One region of the Pelorhabdus sp. sgz311002 genome, then DNA from elsewhere that is predicted to be linked to it. Evidence: riboswitches for the same ligand, from Rfam matches in the RefSeq annotation. Region 1 holds a riboswitch; each other region holds the start of a gene.
What was found. Region 1 has a riboswitch for cyclic di-GMP ahead of AC0NJP_RS06290 (response regulator). Riboswitches for the same ligand answer to the same signal wherever they lie in the genome.
Positions count from the first base shown of each region.

Region 2: another riboswitch for cyclic di-GMP. It lies ahead of AC0NJP_RS11880 (hypothetical protein); the one in region 1 lies ahead of AC0NJP_RS06290 (response regulator).
Region 3: another riboswitch for cyclic di-GMP. It lies ahead of AC0NJP_RS10785 (methyl-accepting chemotaxis protein); the one in region 1 lies ahead of AC0NJP_RS06290 (response regulator).

Region 1 is NZ_JBWBCL010000003.1:88,299-95,108, forward strand. Features, by position in the region: gene AC0NJP_RS06275 (GGDEF domain-containing protein) at 1-597, opposite strand, end outside; gene AC0NJP_RS06280 (hypothetical protein) at 594-944, opposite strand; gene AC0NJP_RS06285 (NAD(P)-dependent oxidoreductase) at 1,228-2,601, opposite strand; gene AC0NJP_RS06290 (response regulator) at 2,940-3,428, opposite strand; cyclic di-GMP riboswitch class I at 3,492-3,577, opposite strand; gene AC0NJP_RS06295 (lysophospholipid acyltransferase family protein) at 3,761-4,645, shown strand; gene AC0NJP_RS06300 (ATP-binding protein) at 4,856-5,866, shown strand; gene AC0NJP_RS06305 (tetratricopeptide repeat protein) at 5,858-6,810, opposite strand, start outside.
Region 2 is NZ_JBWBCL010000007.1:101,441-108,250, forward strand. Features, by position in the region: gene AC0NJP_RS11855 (AEC family transporter) at 1-504, opposite strand, end outside; gene AC0NJP_RS11860 (IclR family transcriptional regulator) at 769-1,542, shown strand; gene buk (butyrate kinase) at 1,630-2,694, shown strand; gene iorA (indolepyruvate ferredoxin oxidoreductase subunit alpha) at 2,749-4,527, shown strand; gene AC0NJP_RS11875 (indolepyruvate oxidoreductase subunit beta) at 4,529-5,101, shown strand; cyclic di-GMP riboswitch class I at 5,151-5,237, shown strand; gene AC0NJP_RS11880 (hypothetical protein) at 5,298-5,552, shown strand; gene AC0NJP_RS11885 (hypothetical protein) at 5,705-5,971, shown strand; gene AC0NJP_RS11890 (hypothetical protein) at 6,020-6,580, shown strand.
Region 3 is NZ_JBWBCL010000006.1:63,826-70,635, forward strand. Features, by position in the region: gene AC0NJP_RS10775 (SpoIIE family protein phosphatase) at 1-1,365, opposite strand, end outside; gene AC0NJP_RS10780 (hypothetical protein) at 1,471-1,866, opposite strand; gene AC0NJP_RS10785 (methyl-accepting chemotaxis protein) at 1,926-3,671, opposite strand; cyclic di-GMP riboswitch class I at 3,774-3,859, opposite strand; gene kdgT (2-keto-3-deoxygluconate transporter) at 3,978-4,961, opposite strand; gene AC0NJP_RS10795 (iron-containing alcohol dehydrogenase) at 5,355-6,512, opposite strand; gene AC0NJP_RS10800 (hypothetical protein) at 6,641-6,802, opposite strand.

The DNA of each region.
Region 1 (6,810 bases):
TATAAGAAACTCATCACCGCCAAACCGCGACACATGGGTTTCTTTTGACATTTTAGCCTTTAAAAGCTGACCGATCTCCCGTAAAATCTGATCCCCGGCAATATGGCCATACTGTTTGTCTATCTTACCAAAATTATTTACATCAAGAAAAATCAAAGAAAGCAATTGTCTTTCTTTTAAGACTTTAACAGCTTGATAATAAATATAATCTTTTTTGTAAAGCTCTGTTAACACATCAAATTGCCTGCCTATTTCTAACGCAACTTGGCTCGGACTAACGATTCCCACTACCTGGTCCTGCTGTTTCACAATGAAAAGCTTAATACCGTGGCTATCTATAGCCTCTTTCGCTTCCCATACGAATGTGTCAGGCACAACTTCTTTAAAATAGTCAGACATAGCATCAGCGGCAATCCGATTAGGATGTGTTTTCAACACATCCCAATAATCAATCACACCAAGTATTTTACCGTTCTCAATGACTGGGAGACTTTCTAGTTGAGTCGAAAGCATAAATTCCTGTACCTGACTTAATCCAGCTAACGCATCTACATAGGGAAATTTAACTGTCATAATATGCGATAACTGGCGCATCATAATTCAATCAACTTCTTTACTATTACGGTCACATTAATCTGAACTCTTACAATCATTGATTCATGAATCATTTCATCTACTTCATCAATCATAAGAGAAATTAACTGATCTTCCGGCACCATAGCAAGCAAAGACTTACGAACAACCATTGCTTCAATTGATGGGTGTTCAATTTTTTTTACTATATATTGACCAGGTGATAAAATATCCCCCATTCGCCGTGCCGCTTCCGGGCCGATCGGCGCCCGTTTGCCGACAACTAAAACATCTTGCATTGGCGGCATTTCAAATTCCGATAAGCGCATACTAATTTCAACTTTTTTACTGCTTTCAATCTGACTGCCCATCTCTTGACCTCTCTTGTACCGCAAAGTATAGTAAACGTCTACATGATTACAGCAGAGTAAAATCTTATATGAAAATCTCACCAGGAAGTAAAAAAATCAGGCTTACGCCTGATTTTTTCTGTGCTAACTCTAGCATTAGCCTAATAATCATAGGCAGTTTTTCATATATCCGCTCGGTAAAAGTCACTAATCAATTAGTTACCAAATCCTGCTATATTGATTAAACCATATTTTGCTAGAAAAGGTCAAGTTTTTTTAGGTATTTAGTCTTATTTTTGTCGGTTTACAAACCGCATTCTTCCATAAGTTTTTTGGCTTCCACATATTGCGCAATACCTTGCGCTACTTGTTTTGCCGCTTTCATAGCCAATACGACAGTTGCCGGTTCATGAACTACGTCGCCCCCGGCAAAAACACCGCGTCGCGTAGTCATACCATAAGGCCGTTCCCGAGTAATAACAAAGCCAGCAGGATTGACTTCGATCCCTTCTGTTGTTGAAACAATGCGAGCAGCGGGTCTTTGACCAATTGCCACAATAATTTTATTGGCACTAATTTTCTCCAAAAGCCCACTGCCCTTAACGGAGCCATCTTCCAATAAAACTTGGCGCTCACATTCTAACGCAGTAACCTCTTTATCACCTAAATATTGTTTTGGACTCATCAGCCAAGAAAACTCCACGCCTTCAGCCTTCGCTTCCTCATATTCGGAACGAAGCGCCGTAATCTGATCTTGCGTACGCCGATACACTAGAGTAACTTTTGCTGCACCAACACGAAGCGCCGTCCGAGCTGCATCCATAGCAACATTGCCTGCGCCAATTACAATAACAGAATCTCCTTTTTGTACCGGAATTTCCTGTCCGTCAATCCCTTTTTCATTTGCTAATGTAACCATACCAAGAAAATACGTCGCCTGAATAACACCAGGCAAGTCTTTACCAGGAATATGAAGTTCTTTCGGCAAAGCAGTTCCTGTCCCCATAAACACAGCATCATAACCGTCAGCAAAAAGCTCATCAACCGTTTTATCAGGGCCGATTAAAATTCCTGTTTCAAATGAAACGCCCAATCTTTCAATTCGAGCAATTTCACGACGAACAACTTCTTTATTTAAACGGAATTCAGGAATTCCATACATCAAAACGCCGCCAGGCTCTTTCTGCCCTTCAAAAACAGTTACAGTAAAGCCAAGCTTCGCCAAATCACCTGCTACGGTTAATCCGGCAGGACCCGAACCAATTACGGCAACCTTCCCTTTATGAACGATTTTTTTATGAATTGGACTAATATCCATTTCCGCATCAAAATCAGCAATAAAGCGTTCTAGTTTGCCAATCTTAATACCTGCGTTCTTTTTATTTAATATACAGGCAGCTTCGCACTGTTTTTCATGAGGACATACCCGCCCACATACAGCAGGAAGATTACTGCGTCTAGCAATTACTTCACTAGCAGCGCCAATATTCCCTTTAGCAAGCTCTGCGATAAAACTAGGAATTTCATTCTCAATCGGACAGCCTGTACGACAAAACGGTTTCGCACAATTAAGGCAACGTTTTGCTTCCGCAATTGCCTCTTTCGTCGTAAAACCGGCGTCAATTTCATGAAAATCTAACGACTGTTCTTCAAAATTACTTTTTTGATCAATAAGCAATCCAATCCCCTCCACATCCATAAGCTTCTGCACTTCTATATTTCTCTCGCTTGCAGTAAGCAAAAACCTTTGGATAACCAACAATATCCTCTAGTCTTAACAAAAAAAATCGAATTTCCTATAGATAAAATTCGATTTTTTCTTATTGCTATCATACACTAAACATATAAAAAATTCTAGAATAATTAAATGGAGCGGCTGATTCTATAAAAAAAGACTACCGCACCAAGGAAAAACTCTAGCTTATCTTGTGATTTGTTTACGCAAACCTCAACATAGGCTCGAAATCTTTTCTTATATGCGGTAGCCCTTTACTATTTTCTAGAATACAAACGCTATTATTGCTGCATTGCCAGCAAAGCCTCGTATTTTTTAATTTGAACCTGCATCTCGCCATATTCACGACGCAAGCGAATATATTCTTTCGCAAGCCCGTCCTTTTCATCTTGTTCTTTTTTTTGCGCCTTAAGCTGATCGCTAATTTGGCATAGTAAAGCCAAAAAATCGTCCATTTCAACCGCCTTCGGTAAGAAAAAAGAAATTCCGCTAAGTGCTGCTTTCATCAACAGCTTGGGTTCGATCATGCTATTAACAGCTAAAATAATTTGCTTAGTCGACACAGCACGAAGCTTTTGCGTAAAGTCAAATCCGTCAAAATCCCCCGAAAAATCCACTATAACCAAACTATATTCATCAGACTGTTGGCGATATGCACTTATTGCCGCGGCGACGTCCTTAAAAACATCGCAACAAAAATCTCTTTTTTGGCACTGCTCCCGCAATCGTTGCAGCCAAAGTTCGTCTTGGGTAACAAATAATAATTTCAACGCCATCCTCCTGCTCTTTGAAAAATAAAAAAACTGCCTGTTCATTCCGCTCTTACTTTGCGTGAATACAACCTGGCAGTCTTCGACATAAAATCATTAGACCCATGGCTTTGCGTCCCATCCTTTCGGAAGGTTTGCCAATCAGTAGAGCTTTTAAAGTTCTACTTATTTATTTTGTTTAATTATACTATACCGTAAAACAAAAGCGGAAACAAGTAGAAATGTGACAATATTTGTTGCTTAGCTCTTTTGTTTACAAACATTTATAAATAAACTACAATTAAACTAATGTCAAAAATTTATTTTAATTGTCTATCTGGGGAGAGACACATATGCTATTTAAAAATTTTCAATATAATCTACTAAAGGCAATCAGTGCTTTCGTCTGCCTTCTACCTTATTCGCTTGTCTGCCGTATTGGACGAAGTCTAGGTTACCTTTTCTATCTTGTCGGTGCGCGCCAACGACGCCGCGCCATCACTCAAAGCATGGACTGTCTGCAAATTTCATTGTCCGAGGCGAAACAAATTATCCATACAGTTTTTGGTAATTTAGGACAAACCTTGATGGAAGTTCTCTATACGCCTGCCCTTACTCCAGAAAAAATCAAAAAACATATTGCGATTGAAGGTTTGGAGCATTTAAGGGGGGCCATTGACCAAGGACGCGGCGTGGTACTTCTTACCGCCCATATAGGGAATTGGGAGTGGCTCGGCGCAGTCCTAGCTAACACAGGACTGCCGATTACAACGATCGCCAAGCCACAACCAAATCCTCACTATACGCGATTACTCAATGAATATCGCGAAAAAATGGGTCTGGAAGTATTTAATCGTAGTGGCGCCGAGCTTGTAAAAGCGGCGCGAGCCTTAAAAAAAGGAAAAGCCCTAGGGTTTTTAGCAGATGAAGACGGTGGTGTTGACGGCATTTTTGTTGACTTTTTTAATCGAAAATCAGCCACGCCAGCAGGTCCGGCAGTATTTGCCCGCAAGTTCGGTTCTATTATTGTGCCGGCCTTTATTTTTCATCGTCCTGAGGGAGGCCATCAAATTGTTATCAAACCAGCTTTTCCTTATGAACGATACGATGACGAAACACAAGAACTTTATGAAAACACTGCAAAAATGACGCAAGCGATTGAAGAAGCGATTCGTAACCATCCATCAGACTGGATTTGGTTTCGCAAACGCTGGAATACAAAATATCCCAAACAATAAATTTAGGGCTGTCTTTAAGGAAGTACAAAAGATTTTGTAACTTCCTAGAGACAGCCTTTTTTAATGAAATAGCAAATTAAGTCAAAAAGATTTAATCTCCTTCTTTCAAAAGGAAGGATTTTCCTTTTGAGGAACGAATAGGTATTTATAGGGTGCAAGTGAAATTTTGTACAATCCATTAGAAACTACGAATGATAGAGGTGCTGAACTTTGAAAAATGGCGATCTCATCTTACGACTGGAAGGAAATATCTTATCCATTGTATTGCTGCTTTTTTTATTACTGATAGCGGAACCAAATCTTCCCCTTGAGGAAGATACAGATCATCAGCTCCATCGACTGATTACCCTTTTAAACGTTTTCCTGGTTATCGCTTGCATCAGTCTCACCCATCATTTTTTTACGAACTTCAAAGCCAAACTAAATTACACAGCTAAAACGCTAATCACATCTTCTTCTGAAGTCTGTCCAACTAGTTGGCCTGATCTAGCGCCTCTATTCGAATATCTAACACAGCAAAAAGAATCGATGCGTAAACTAGATCGTCTAAATATGGTTGGCGAAATGTCAGCCGGAATTGCCCACGAAATTCGCAATCCCATGACAACAGTAAGAGGATTGCTCCAGTTTCTAAGTCATAAGAAAGAATTGGCGGCACATCACGATAATTTTAGTCTCATGATTGATGAAATTGATCGAGCCAATAGTATTATCACTGAATTTTTATCACTTGCTAAAAATCGCCCATTAGAATTTAAAGAAAAAAACCTAAATGACATTGTTTGTGAGATTTATCCGCTACTAGAAACAGATGCACTACGCAATAACTGTCAAATTAAACTAGACCTCACACCAACACCCAATCTACTTATTGATCCAAATAGCATTCGCCAACTAATTCTAAATTTAGTCCGCAACGGTCTTGAAGCAATGATAGAAAATCACGGCCAACTGGTCATAGCAACAAAATCAACCGCCCAGGGAGTCTTGCTTGCCATAAAAGACAACGGTCCAGGGATCTCACCAACAATCCAAGCAAAACTAGGAACGCCTTTTTTGACAACCAAAGAGACAGGCACGGGTCTTGGACTTACTATTTGCTATCGCATTTTAGAGCGACATCGCGCTACCTTAACTGTTGACAGCGCCCCCAGTAGCGGAACAATATTTACAATCTGCTTTGCCAATTCCTTTCCAGAAAAACTGCAAAAACTATCTTAAATTAAACTCTAGCAAAGCTTTTTTTACAGTTTTTATTACAGTCGGCCAATCGCCGGCTGTTTTTTGTCGAAATAATCGAGTATGAGGATACCACGGCGTATCTTCTCGGTCCATTGCCCAACGCCAATCCGGCGAAAAGGGAATAAAAATCCAAGTAGGTTTTCCCATTGCGCCTGCCAAATGTGATACAGAAGAATCTACAGTAATAATTAGGTCTAGGTTGTCAATCACAGCAGCTGTTTCCGCAAAATCACTTAATTCTTCCGCTAGATTCAGTATACTTCCAACGGGAGCTTCCTGTATATCCGCTGCTTTTGAACCGACTTGCAAACTAACCCAATTAATTGACGGAACTGTAAATAAATCTTTAAATAAAGAAAAAGGAATCGAACGATTATGATCATTATCATGATTAGGGTTTCCCGCCCAAACAATACCAACCCTTAACCGCTTTCCTACCGGAAGAACATTTTGTAGGCGGATTCGCCACTGTTCCCTTAAAGACGGCATAGACTGAATATAGGGTGATCTAAAACTAACTTGATCAAAAGGAATTGAGAACTCATAGGGCAGACTTAACAACGGACAAGCAAAATCATAGTTTCCCGGCGGATAGTCACTGCCAGCATAAATAGTAAACTGATCTTGCGTCCCAGCTAAAAGACGCTTGATAGGTGTTTGCACCCATACAGTTGTATGCTTGGCCTTAGCTGCCACTAAATAGGCAAAACGAATAAATTGCAGCGTATCACCAAACCCCTGATCAAAATAAATTAAAATACTTTTGTCAGATAAGTCCTCCCCATGCCAGCGGGGTAATTTCGGATCAAAAGATTCGCCAATTAGATAACGAATCTCAAAATTTTTCCAACCACGTTCATAATCGCCTCGCAACAAATAAATAATGGCTAAGGAGCATTTCGCAATCAAGCAAGCGGGGTTCA
Region 2 (6,810 bases), on a different contig from region 1:
AAGCGGCACGGACTTAGATAGGCGCGTAAAAATTGTTTTTACGTCAAGGGAACTGTCGGCAACTGAATAGTGATTAGCTAATAAGTAACAGAGCCCGAAGGTAACTAGAGCGTTGCCAATATCAAACATGCCAAAGTAGGTAATTCCTTCCTGACCCCAAATTACTTCAATAAGTGGATAGGCAAAAAGGCCGATATTGAAGCCCGGAAGGACCATCGACATGATGCCCCGGGTCGAACGAGCCTCGCGTTGAAAAAATAAAATACCTAACAGCGCCATAAGACAGCCGTAAATGAGGCTGAAAGCCGAGAGAGAGAGCAGTGAATAGTCAATCGTCACTTTACTAAACGTCGTAATAATTAAAGCTGGCAAAGTCACATTAAAGACGACACGAGCCAAGGCTTCGCCGTCGCTTTGGCGGATCAGTTTAACTGTTTTTAAAAAATAACCAAATAAGATGACGAGCAGGGAAATAAATAGTTGACTGGTTACTGAATCTGACATGAGAATCCCTTCATTTCTTCAATAAAATAAGCGGGTGCGTCCCGCTTCTCATCGTTGAGGTTCTTAGATTGGCTACATTCTAGCATGTTTATCCGGTCTTTTCAATGGATTTAGGCTCGATTTATTAAAGTAAGTTTACTGTGAATTTTCTTGAATGTCTTACCAGAGCTTGTTATAATCAATTACAAAGAATAAAAAAATATATTATTGTTAAGATGAGTCTTATATATCGAATGGGAGGATGGGGGTTTTATAGCAATCACTATGGAGCGACAAAAGGGAGAAACGATTTTATCATTACATAAAGCAATAGACATTCTAAGTTTGCTGCAGCAGCAGGGAATGCCCATGGGAGTCACCGAAATTGGTCGCACTTTAGGTATGAATAAGAGTACAGTGCATCGAATTTTGGCAACCTTGGAGCAACGAGGTATGGTACAGCAAGACGCTGAGAATGGGCGATATTGGTTAGGCTTAAAACTCTATTCTTTAGGTATGGCCGTGAGTGAAAATATGCCGCTTAAGGCCGTGGCTTCGCCCTATATCCGGGCTTTGTCGCAGCAGTTTAATGAAGTGGTGCACTTAGGCGTTCTTGATCGAGCTGCCAGTGTAGACCCCAGGTTTCTTATTGTTGATAAGATTCAAATTCAGCAGTTTTTAAATATTACTCCTTCGATTGGTTTTGGCGCACCTTGCCATTGTTCTGGTCTGGGGAAATGCCTACTTGCCTTTACTCCCAGTGAGTATGTAGCGACTTTTACTGGCGCCGCCTTATCACGTTATACGGAAAAGACGATTATTGATTGGCCCAGCTTGTTAGCGGAACTTGCTTTCATTCGCCGTCAGGGCTATGCCATAGATGATGAAGAACTGGAAGTGGGGTTAAGCTGTATTGCAGCGCCGATTCTTGCTAAAAATGGGTTGCTTATTGGGGGCGTCAGTCTTTCAGGACCGACTTACCGAATCCAAGCATCGCAAGCAGAAATGATTGCAGCGGTGCAGGAGACGGCTCAGAAAATTTCGCAGCAAATTGACTAATTTTTTTTCAGAAAAAACCGGAACGTTGTATCGTAATGCGGAACGAATTATTTATACGCAATCTGGACTTGAATAAGGAGGATATATATGAAACGTATTTTAGCGATTAATCCTGGAGCGACTTCGACTAAGGTAGCCGTTTTTGATGATGAAACGCCTATTTTTAAAGAGACAATGGAACATCATGGCCCGGAAATGGAAGCGTTTTCACGTGTGGTTGATCAATACCTTTATCGCATGGAGCTGATTCGTAAAACTCTAGAAGCAAACGGAATTTCTCTAAGCAGTATCGAGGCCGTTGTTGGACGTGGGGGATTGTTAAAACCGCTGGAAGGCGGGACTTACCAAGTGAATGAAGCGATGGTTGAAGATTTGCGTCAGGCGGCGCGAGGCGAACATGCTTCAAATCTGGGTGGTGTTTTGGCTTATGGTTTTGCTCAGGAATTAAAGATTCCCGCTTTCATCGTCGATCCGGTTACAGTCGATGAATTAGAGCCTGTAGCGCGTATTTCAGGAATTCCTGATTTGGAGCGTGTCAGCATGGCTCACGCTCTAAATATGAAGGCGGTAGCGCGTAAAGTCGCTTTGTCCCTTGCTAAGCCTTATGAAGAGTTAAATTTAGTTATTGCCCATTTGGGAACGGGGATTTCTTTGTCAGTTCATCATAACGGACGAATGATCGATTTTATCGATGGCAAAGAAGAAGGCGCTTTTGCACCGGACCGTTGCGGCGGTTTACCGGCAAGTCAGCTTGTGAAGCTTTGCTATAGCGGCAAGTATACCTATGAAGCGCTCAGAGATCGTTTATTTGGCAAGGGCGGTTTTTATGCCTATCTTGGCACGAAGGATCTGCGTGTTGCTGAAGAACGGGCGAAAGCAGGCGATAAAACAGCACAACTTATTTTAGAAGCCTTTACTTATCAAGTTGCCAAGGATATTGCGGCGTTGGCGTCGGTGGTGAAGGGCAATGTAGATCGCATTATTTTGACTGGCGGAATTGCTTATTCCGAAGCGGTTGTTGGCGCTATTAGCGAACGCGTTGTATTTATTGCTCCCGTAGCAGTTATGCCAGGAGAGGAAGAATTGGAATCTCTTGCCTCCGGCGCTCTGCGTGTACTGAATGGGGAGGAAAAAGTTAAAATTTATGCCTAGTTTGTAAGGACATTTTTTATTGATAAAAAGCTAAGAATGACAGGAGGAATTTATGTGAAAAAGTTGCTAACAGGCAATGAAGCGGTGGCGCAAGGCGCTTATGAAGCGGGCGTCGTTTACGCAGCCGCTTATCCCGGTACGCCTAGTACAGAGATTTTGGAAAATATTGCTCAGTTTAAAGGGGACATCATTGCGGAATGGGCGCCAAATGAAAAAGTCGCCTTCGAAAATGCGATCGGCGCGTCTTTAGGCGGCGGGAGAACCTTGGCGGCCATGAAGATGGTCGGGGTGAATGTAGCAGCTGATCCGCTCTTTAGTTTTGCCTATTCGGGTGTCAATGGCGGCATGGTACTTGTCAGTGGCGATGATCCTGGCTGTCATTCCTCGCAAAATGAACAAGATAATCGGTATTATGCTAAGTTTGCTAAGGTGGCTATGGTGGAGCCGAGCGATAGCCAGGAAGCAAAAGATATGGTTAAAACAGCTTTAGAGATTAGTGAAACCTTTGATACTCCTGTGCTATTCCGTATGACGACGCGCGTTTGCCATAGTAAAAGCATCGTGACGTTAGGAAAGCGGAGTGAAGTCGTTAAAAAAGCCTATGTTAAAAATCCCGCAAAATATGATTTGGTCCCGGCTGTAGCGAAAAAGCTGCGTGTAAATTTGGAAGAACGGCTGCAGACTTTACAGCGCTACGCGGAAGAGACGCCGTTAAACTATATCGAATGGCACAGTAAAAAAATCGGGATTATTTCCTCGGGGATTGCTTTTCAATATGCCAAGGAAGTTTTTGGCGAAGATGCTTCATATTTAAAACTTGGTTTTACTTATCCGCTACCGCTCGAAAAAATCCGTACCTTTGCCGCTGCCGTTGATACGCTCTACGTCGTGGAAGAGCTTGAGCCTTATTTGGAAGAGCAGATCAAAGCAGCTGGCATTGCTTGCATTGGTAAAGCGAAAATTCCTTATACCGGTGAATTAAATCCTGATATTGTCGCACAGGCGCTCCTTGGTAAACGTCGCGAGATGATTTCTTATGACGCTTCCGTTGTAGTAACGCGTCCGCCGGTTCTTTGCGCGGGCTGTCCTCATCGCGGGTTCTTTTATGAACTGGGAAAACGTAAGAATGTAGCGATTATGGGCGATATTGGCTGCTACGCTTTGGGCGGCGGCGATCCCTTAAATGCCAAAGATGCTGCCAACTGTATGGGCTCTGCTCCCAGTGTGGGGCATGGTCTGCAAAAGACTTTCCATTATTTTGAGGAAGATACGCGAGTAATTTCTACAATCGGCGACTCTACCTTTTTCCATACTGGTCTTATGAGCTTGATTGATATTGTTTATAATCGCAGCAATACAATTACTTGTATTCTTGATAATCGAATTACTGGTATGACGGGCCATCAGGATCATCCTGGCACTGGTTATACACTGCAAGGGATGCCAACGAAAGCGCTTGATATTGCTTCTGTGGTAAAAGCCATTGGCGTGGATCATGTCAAAACCATTAATCCTTTGCGCCTTGATGAAGTCAGTGAAGCGCTCGATTGGGCCTTGGCCCTTGACGAACCTTCGGTCATTATTACACGTTGGCCTTGCGTGTTAAAGAAAGCATCGCCGCAAGATCACGAAGAATTCGGCGACTATTTGGCAAAATGCAAAATCGATCAAGCGAAATGTATCGGTTGTAAAAAATGTATTAAAACAGGCTGTCCAGCCCTTCGTTTTGATAAGGCGGCGAAAAAGAGTTCGATCCATGCGATGCAGTGTGTAGGCTGTGAGGTTTGTGCGCAGGTTTGTCCGGTACAGGCGATTGCCAAGGAGGGGAAATAAGATGGCGACGAAAAATATTTTATTAGTAGGCGTTGGCGGCCAGGGAACCATTTTAGTGAGCAAGATTTTATCTACAGGTCTTATGGCTGCCGGCTATGACGTAAAAATGTCAGAAGTACATGGCATGGCCCAACGCGGCGGCAGTGTGAGTACCCAGGTTCGCTATGGTGAAAAAGTTTATTCACCCATTATTGGTAAAGGCGAAGCCGATATTCTCGTATCTTTTGAGCAGATGGAAGCGCTGCGCTGGTTAGATTATTTAAAGCCTGATGGCAAAATCGTTGTCAATGATTATCAGATTCCCTCAGCGCCGATTTTGAATGGAAAGTGCGATTATCCTACAGGCATTTTAGAAACTTTACAGGAGAAAGCGGCAACGACGATCGTAGCTGCAGAAAAGATAGCCCTTGCGCTGGGCAATGGTCGCTGTATGAACGTTGTTTTATTCGGTGCTTTAGTCAAGGCGATGGACCTTACCACAATCCATTGGGACGAAGCAATGAAAGAACAGATTAAGCCCCAGCTTTTTTCAATCAATCAGGCCGCATTTCAAGCTGGGTTAGAGACAGTCTGATAGTTGCCAAGCCTTAAGGGGCATGGTATCATAAGAAAGAGTCAGCAAAAGAAAACGTCGGCAAACTTATCGAAAGGTAAGGACGCAAAGCTTTGGATCTAAGGACAGATCTGTCTATGAGCGCCAGGTTGCAATCAATTTGATGAGCAGCCTGGTTTTTTGTTGCTTAATTTAGGCAAATAAGGAAGGGTTTTACATGTTACAATATTTGGCCCAGCTCTTGGGCCGTTGTGAATGTTGCGGCCGTAAGGCTACGCGGCGCCTTGAAATGTATAACGATGGGCAGAATAAGTCCAAAGGGCATTATTATTGTGAAAGCTGCCTGAGTGAAGGCCTAAATCAAGCTGTTTCAGGCGAGTTTTTATCTACAGGGAAAAAATTCACCTTATTTCATTCTGCGAATGAATTGGAACGAGCTGGTATTTCCTGTACCAACTTTTTACAGAAATAGAACAGGAATAAAAAACCGTCGCGGTAAGCTTACGACTACACGAATGCTTACTGCGGCGGTTTTTTATTCTAAATAGAGGATTTGATCGGATTTTAGCGAAAAAGAATAAAAATAAAGATTTTCAGCCTGCAAGTAATGAGTGAGGTGCCAGGATGCGCTATTGTATTTTTTGCGGTGTAGAAATACCGAAAAGTGCTTTGTTTTGTCAGATCTGCGGCAAACGACAACCAGATCAAACGGAAGAAATGGCTGAGGCGGAAGCGGAAGCTGTAGAAACTGAGTTGGTAGATCCAGCGCCGCCGACTGGGCTGGCTGCTTTTTTGGCTTCGCCCAAAAAATTGGTGATTGCTGGAGTTGGCGCTTTTGTCGGGCTAATTATCATAGTAACTTTTGTTATTGTTGTTGTAACGAAAAAATAAGCGGTCTTTCAAATCTGTATAGATTGGATATTTCGGAGGAGATTAGCTATGTATTGTCCTCAATGCGGTGTGACCATAAGTGTGGAAGGAAATTTTTGCGGCAAGTGTGGCAAGGATGTGGCCTATCTAACACAATCAGATAAACAGCCAAAAGCTGCCGTCCCTGCTTCGCCCACAGAAGAACTCGCCTCACCAGTACCAGAGACTACAGCGACGGATGGTTTGGTTATTACAGAAGCCGAAGTAGCAGCGGCTGCAAAGGCGGCTGAAGAGTTGTCAGGCGAAGGCGGTGACTCAGCGAAAAAAGCGGACGAAGCTTCAGAGCAAGTACCAGAGCCAAAACCGTCGCAAGTGGGTGCATTGTCTGGCGGTAGCGCCGATCATAAAAAGCCTGCTGTCGTTTATTTTTGTAACTCTTGCGGTACGGCTGTTTTTGCTGAAGATAGCTATTGCTACGAATGCGGCAAAAAGACACAAAAAGAATATTATTGTCAACAAGCTGCCGGTTTTACGAAGAAGAAGAAAGTTCTATTTGGCCTTATCGCCCTTACCGCTTTTTTTGGTACGGCATGGCTGATGTATCATTTTGCTAAGTCTTGGTTTCATTAACTTATTGCTTTGTTCATAATAATAGATGATATTGCCGTGATTGGTGATTCGCGCTATTTACGTTTGAGGCATGATTTAGTTTTGCTATCATAGTATATTTTAGTATATTTAAAATTTTCTTTATCAGTATTCATGTTATTTTGTTATAGACATTGATAAAAAAATCTGCTATATTAAATCAAATGGTAAGCCGTGTCTTCTCTGAAGGGATAAAAATTCTTTTAGCGTGA
Region 3 (6,810 bases), on a different contig from region 1:
TTGTACCAGTCGAGCCAAATAAACCTGTTCTTGTAATTCTGTCTGCAATCTTTGCCGTTCCGTTAAATCACGAAAAGAAAACAAAACAAATTCTTTCCCTAAATAAGTAATCAAAGAGCTGCGCATTTCACCATAAAAGAGCTGTCCGTCCCGTCGATAATACCGTCGATTTTGTCTTGACCAAACCCCTTGTGACCGAAGGCTTACATCCATTTTTTTCGCTTCTTTTTCCGAAAGAATCCCCAGCGAAAACAGTGTTTCTTGCAACGCTTCATCGTTCGTGTAACCAAAGAGTCGGGAAAAAGCGTAATTTACTTCGGTAACAGCCTTTGTAGCAAAATCACTGACAACAATAGCCTCAGCCGACTGCTTAAGCAGAACGCGATAACGCTCCTTCTCTTCTTCTAGCGCTGACTCGGCCAGCTTTTGCTCCGTAATATCCATGACAAATAAAAGCTGCATCAAGTCCCTACCAGGCCACTCAATCTGCCTCGACTCCGCTTTATAATACACGCCTGTTGTTTTATCAAAGTATTCTTTTGATCCATTTTCCAATAGAGGACAATAATGACAAGGGGCAGATTTTCCAAAAAAGCTAAAGCAGCTTTGTCCAATCACGCGTTTGCCATAAAGTTGTTCCATCGAAACACTTATATATAGCAACTGCCACGTTGCAGCATCAATCACATAAGCCAAGCCAGGCAATACTTGCACAATATTATTTAAGATTTGCTGTCGTTCCTGATTTTCTAGCAACGCTTTTTCGATCATATTGCGGCTTAAGACTTCTGCTACTAAGGGAACCATTCCCTCAATCAAAGCGACAATATCCGCTTGAATTTGATTGGGTCGCATATCAGCAAGATGAATCAGCCCCATTATTTTTCCTTGATAAACAATCGGAATCATGGCCGCACTTTGAAATCCTGTAGCAACGCAAATTCCTCGATAATTGCCAAGATCCGCTTCACTAAGTAGACCCTCTAATTGAGAAAAAGCAGGTAAAATATACGAGCCTTGTTCATTTATCAAATGCAAATCGCACGGCAACAGCCTTCCGGCGGCTAGACGGGTGCAAATACAATCCCCGTTGGAAATTTGCACAAAATTTTCTTGTTCCCAAAACTCTTGACTGAAACCAGTATAAGCTTGATAAGGAATCCCCCCCTGCTCATCAAGAACGCGGATTCCTACACATTGACATTGAAATTCCTTTTGCATGAACTGAACAAGCGATATAAGAAATTCTTCCTTTGATGCAACAGCGCTACAGCTATAAATCAATTGTTTAATCGCCTCAAGGCGATCTGTATTGGCGGTAGAGTCGCCAATTGTAGTAATTTTCCTCACTTTTTTCTGTTTCATTTACGCTTCCCCCTCTACCGACGCTGTTATTCATAGTAACATTTTGACACAATTACGCCAAACCCTGCCGTAAGCTCCAAAAAGAAAAGAGCCATTAGGCTCTTTTCATGGCAGAAATTGAATTGTAATTTCGCTCAAATAAGGCACTACCGCGGAAAACGGCTCCTCTAGATAATTTTTATCATCAGCCAAAACCTTTTCTAAAACGGTACGTTCTAACGTCACAAAAGGTTTTATTTTTCCTAAAAAGGGATGCTGGAACTGAGGATCAAGCGTGTTTGATTCGACCGTCTCAATTTTAAGGCCTTTCAGTAAAAATGTATACTCACCAACTATCTTGCCTTGCTCCAGAATACGGATCGCCGCCCGATTTTCTTGGTTCGCCATCACAGAATTGACCATCCCCATAATATGAGGATGTTTTGCACCAAGCGCTTCAACATTGCGCAAATGAAAGGGAACAATTTGGTCGCGAATCAATTGATCTAATTCATCACCCATGGTACAACCTCCTAGTATCATAATATACTAGAGTACCCTGTTTTTTGTTAACAATACCCTTATAGCTTGAATTTGCGAATCGCTGATTGAAGTACTTCCGCCATGCGCGCCAGTTCCTGACTTGAGGCAGCAATCTCTTCCATCGAAGCCGATTGTTCTTCTGTAGCAGCTGAAACAGTCTGAGTTCTACCAGCTGTTTCGCGACTTACCTGATCAATTTGCTGTACTGAGGCAGCAACAGTTTTGCCATTGCCTGCCATTAAATCAATTGCCTGGGAAATACCTTGCACTTTTTCTGTCACATCACTAACCAGTTCCTTGATTTCCCCAAAAACACCACCTGCTTCTTCGACAACAGCAGTACCGGTTTTCACTTCCTTTGTGCCTGTTTCCATTGCAGCTACAGCGGCATCCGTATCGACTTGAATGTCACGAATCAAAACTTCGATCTGTTTAGCCGCATCTTGGGACTGTTCCGCTAATTTTCGCACTTCTTCCGCTACGACAGCAAAACCTTTGCCTTGTTCTCCTGCGCGAGCCGCTTCAATAGCAGCATTGAGGGCTAGCAAGTTAGTTTGCCCGGAAATGCCGGAAATAGTTTCTACAATTTGCCCGATTTCTTTGGATCTTGCCCCTAAATTAGCAACAACTTGCGCCGATTCCACGACAGTTTTTTCAATATGAGCCATCTGCTCATTTGCTTTTTGCACACGGGCCGTACCAGAAAAAGAAGCTTTCGCCGCGGCTTCCGCCACCTGGCTAACAGCCAGTGCGTTAGCCGATATCTTACCCATTCCCTGCGACATTTCTTCTACCGTTGCGGCAGCTGCATCAACGGCTTTCGCCTGCGCTAAAGCGCCCTCGGCAATCTCCGTAACCACAGTTGCAACCTGCGTTGAGGCCCGCGCTGACTGATCAGCACTTGCCGTTAACTCTTCTGATGACGCCGCCACTTGCTCTGACTGTTTGGCTACCGAACCAATGAGTTCACGCATACTCTCCCTGAGATGCGCCAATGACATCGCAACTTGACCAAATTCATCGCCGCGATTGACAAAGGCAGGCGGCAATTGCACCGAATAATCACCACTAGCCATTTGATCAAGCGCTTGTGTCATTACCTGCAAAGGCTTCACAACCATCCGAGTTAACACAAAACTAAGCAAAACACTGACAGCAAGAATCAGTACCATAACAGCCAGAGAAAAGAACTGAACGCGGGCCGCATTTTGAGCAGAGTCTGCTACGATATCAGTTACCACTTTTGCTTCATTGGCTTCAATCGCAGCCAACGCGGCCTGTAATTGCTGCGCAAAGGGCGTTAATTCTTTGGTTACTGCCGCCGCTTCGGCTTCAGCTTTAGCCTGCAGGGCGCCGTTTCCCGCTTTTTTGGCTTGCTGCGCCTCCACTAAGCGAGGAATCAATCGCTCTTTAACCCCAGAATAGTACGTGTTCGTATTGTTAACTAGCTTTTCAACCTCTGCTTTATCAGACGAACTCGCTTTCGCTAATAGTTGTTGTTCTAATTCAACCACTGTATCCATTTTCCCAATAAACCCCTGACGGTATTTATCATCACCATCAGCAATAAATCGACGAATTTCCAAAACAGCGCCTGTATAAACATTCTCGGCCTTAGCAGCTGTTAAAGCTCTTGTATTAGAGCTGCCAATAGTACTAATCGCGCTAGCATTCTTACCTGATTCATGATAAAAACCAATTCCCAAAACCAGAATCAATACGATCATAACCAAAAAACCAATTCCAATTTTCATGCCAATATTCTGCTTTCCCGCTTGTATCACTGCCAAAAAATTCATCCCCCTCTATATTATAAAATGTAAAAAAACAATAAAAAACGTCAGACTGCCTGCTGCGAATCTGACGATGGAGATACAAAATAACCAACTAGCAACCTGGCGATCATGGACCTTCGTCTTTAGACCCAGTGGCTTTGCGTCCTTGTTTTTCAACAAGTTTGCCCAATGGTGAATCAATATCTTTTCCTATAACAGTTAAAAGATTACAGTATATTTGGAAATTTGTCAATAAATGAAAAAGAGCATTATCGAAGCAGAAAAACTTGCTTCAATAATGCAAAGAGGGCCTCGTTAATAGCTGGTTTTTTCTACTAAAGTATCGCCTTTTCTGCGTTTGGCATAATTACTCCACCAAGCAGTAATTATCGGCACTAAAACAGATGTTACAATAACAGATGTGGCGACAAGCGCCGTTGCTGCCTGGGCAACAGGTTCAAACGCCGGATTCATGCCAGCAATAATAATAGGATTCGTTACAGCGGCGCCAGCCGTACTAGAAGCAGCAATCCCTGCCGTTCCATTGCCGCCGCCAATAAATTTATCAGCAAGCATAAGCGGAATTCCTGTAATAATAATAACACCAACACCAAGTAAAATACCAAGTAAACCTGTTTTTAGAATCACACTTAAATCAATTGTATTTCCTAGCGCAAAGGCAAAAAAAGGAATCATTGTATGTGTCGCCTTGCCAAAAAATTCACGCAGTTCGTGGTCGAGATTCCCTAAAGCAAAACCAACGAGGAAGGGTAAAACCGCACCGACAAACAAGTGTGGTTCAAAGGAGGCAATACCGGCTCCACCTAAGATCAACATGGTAACGAGCGGACCTGATTCAATGGACATCAATACAAAAGCTCCCGCTTCTTCCTGAGTACCATATTGCTGCATAATCGAAGCGTAAAGACCGCCATTCGTCATATCCATAGCTGCAATAATAGCTATCGTAGAAAGTCCGGCAAAAAAACCATTTTGAATCCCATTACCAGGAAGAATACTCGCCGTTACTAAGGCGACAACCCAAGCAACAGCAATTTTTGTTATCACTAAAGTACCTGATTTTTTCAGTACAATTCCAGTAGCGCGAACATCAATCGCTGCCCCCATACAGAAAAACCAAACAGCTAAAATTGGTACAGTTCCTGTAATCAAGCCATTGGTAAACGATCCGAAATACTTGCCTGACCAAGGAGCAAAAGTGTGACACAGAGCTCCTAAAAACAATGGAACTAACATGAGACCGCCAGGAATTTTATCAATTTTCTGTTTAATTTGCATATTCTAGCCTTCCCTTCTGTCATTAAATTGCGTATTAATTCATGAATCTATTAATAATATAAAAATTCATCGCCAAAATCTCTTTCTCGCTATTTAATAACTTAAAATTCATTAGTGTACCGGTTTACATTACACAAAAAGACTGTTTTTGCAGCAATCCCACATTTATTTTGCTGAAACTTCTTATTCGTCTATTACAACCCCCTTTTTAAAATTCCATATTATAAAACTTTATTTCACGAATTTTATAATTTTATTATATATTTCATTTTTTGTTTTTACAAGAATATTTCCACAGTTCTAATAATAAATTTCACAATGTGGAATACTAATTCATTTTCATTTATCAAAAAGGGATCTAAGCTGCTGATTTGCAGCTAGATCCCTTATACTTTATAAAGCAGCCAGCAAGATTTTTCTAACTTCCGCTGGTGTAATATCAGCATTTTCCCCTAATTTTACCATGCCGTGTTTTTCTAAACTCTTAACCACTTCTTCAACAGCATCAGCGCCTAAGTGATATTCAGAAAGATGTGTTGGCACGCCCATCGCAACAAAGAATTCACGCGTTTTTGCAATCGCTTGCTCAATCCGTTCCTCTTCCGGCAAATTCCCTAATGACCAAATTCGGTCTGCATATTGAAGCAGCTTATCACGCTTCTGCTCTTTTCGGACAGTCAGCAGCGCTGGTAATACGATCGCCAACGTTTGGGCATGATCCAATCCGTAAAGCGCTGTAATTTCGTGGCCGATCATGTGGGTGGCCCAATCCTGCGGAACGCCTTGACCGATCAATCCATTTAGCGCCAAGGTAGCACTAAACATCCAGTTTGCTCGTACATCATAATCGTCCGTCTTCGCAATAGCTTTTGGCCCTTCTTCGATTAGGGTAAGCAGCAAACCTTCCGAAAAACGATCCTGCACCTTGGCTTGTACGGGATAGGTCATATATTGTTCCATCACATGAATGAAGGCATCAACAACACCGTTGCCAACCTGTTTCATTGGCAGTGTATAAGTGTACTCGGGATCAAGAATTGAAAATTTCGGAAACAACAGTGGATTAGAAAACGCCAGTTTATCTTTCCATTCTTTTCGACTGATAACACCTGTCGGATTCATTTCTGATCCTGTAGCAGGCAAGGTAACAATCGTTCCAAACGGAACAGCCTCGTGAATGGCCAAACCTTTCGCTACAATATTCCACGGATCCTCTTGTGTAAAAGGAACAGCTGCTGCAATAAATTTCGTACCGTCCATAACCGAACCGCCGCCAATTGCCAGTAAAAAATCATACTTTTCTTTTCTAATCTTTTCTACTGCCTGAATCAGTGTTTCATAGGCCGGATTCGGTTCAATACCGCCGAATTCACCAATTTCGAACTCCTTTAATGCAGCTTTCACTGCATCAAGAACACCCGTCTTTTTTACACTGCCGCCGCCATAAATTAAAAGGACTTTTGATCCTGCCGGTATTTCTTTCGGCAGACGTTTCACCTGATTTTTGCCAAAAAGAATCTTAGTTGGGTTTTGAAACTGAAAATTATTCATCTAACCAGCTCCTTATCCATTCTATTTTCTAAATTTTCCACAAAAATCAAAATTCACCTGCTTAATTTAATGACTTTTTCAAAGAAAAAACCGCCCAAATCATATTTCGGCGGCTAAAACGATCACTATTATTTTGCCAAAAGACTAGCAACTAGATGATAATCGATGGACCTCATGTCACCAGGCACTTTGTCAACACCGACTAAAAAAGCTACTTTAAAACGAGCGCAAATATTAAAATCCTTCGTATTTACAGCGCACGTTTGGCAGTTGCTTTTAAATGGGCACATGCTAAAAA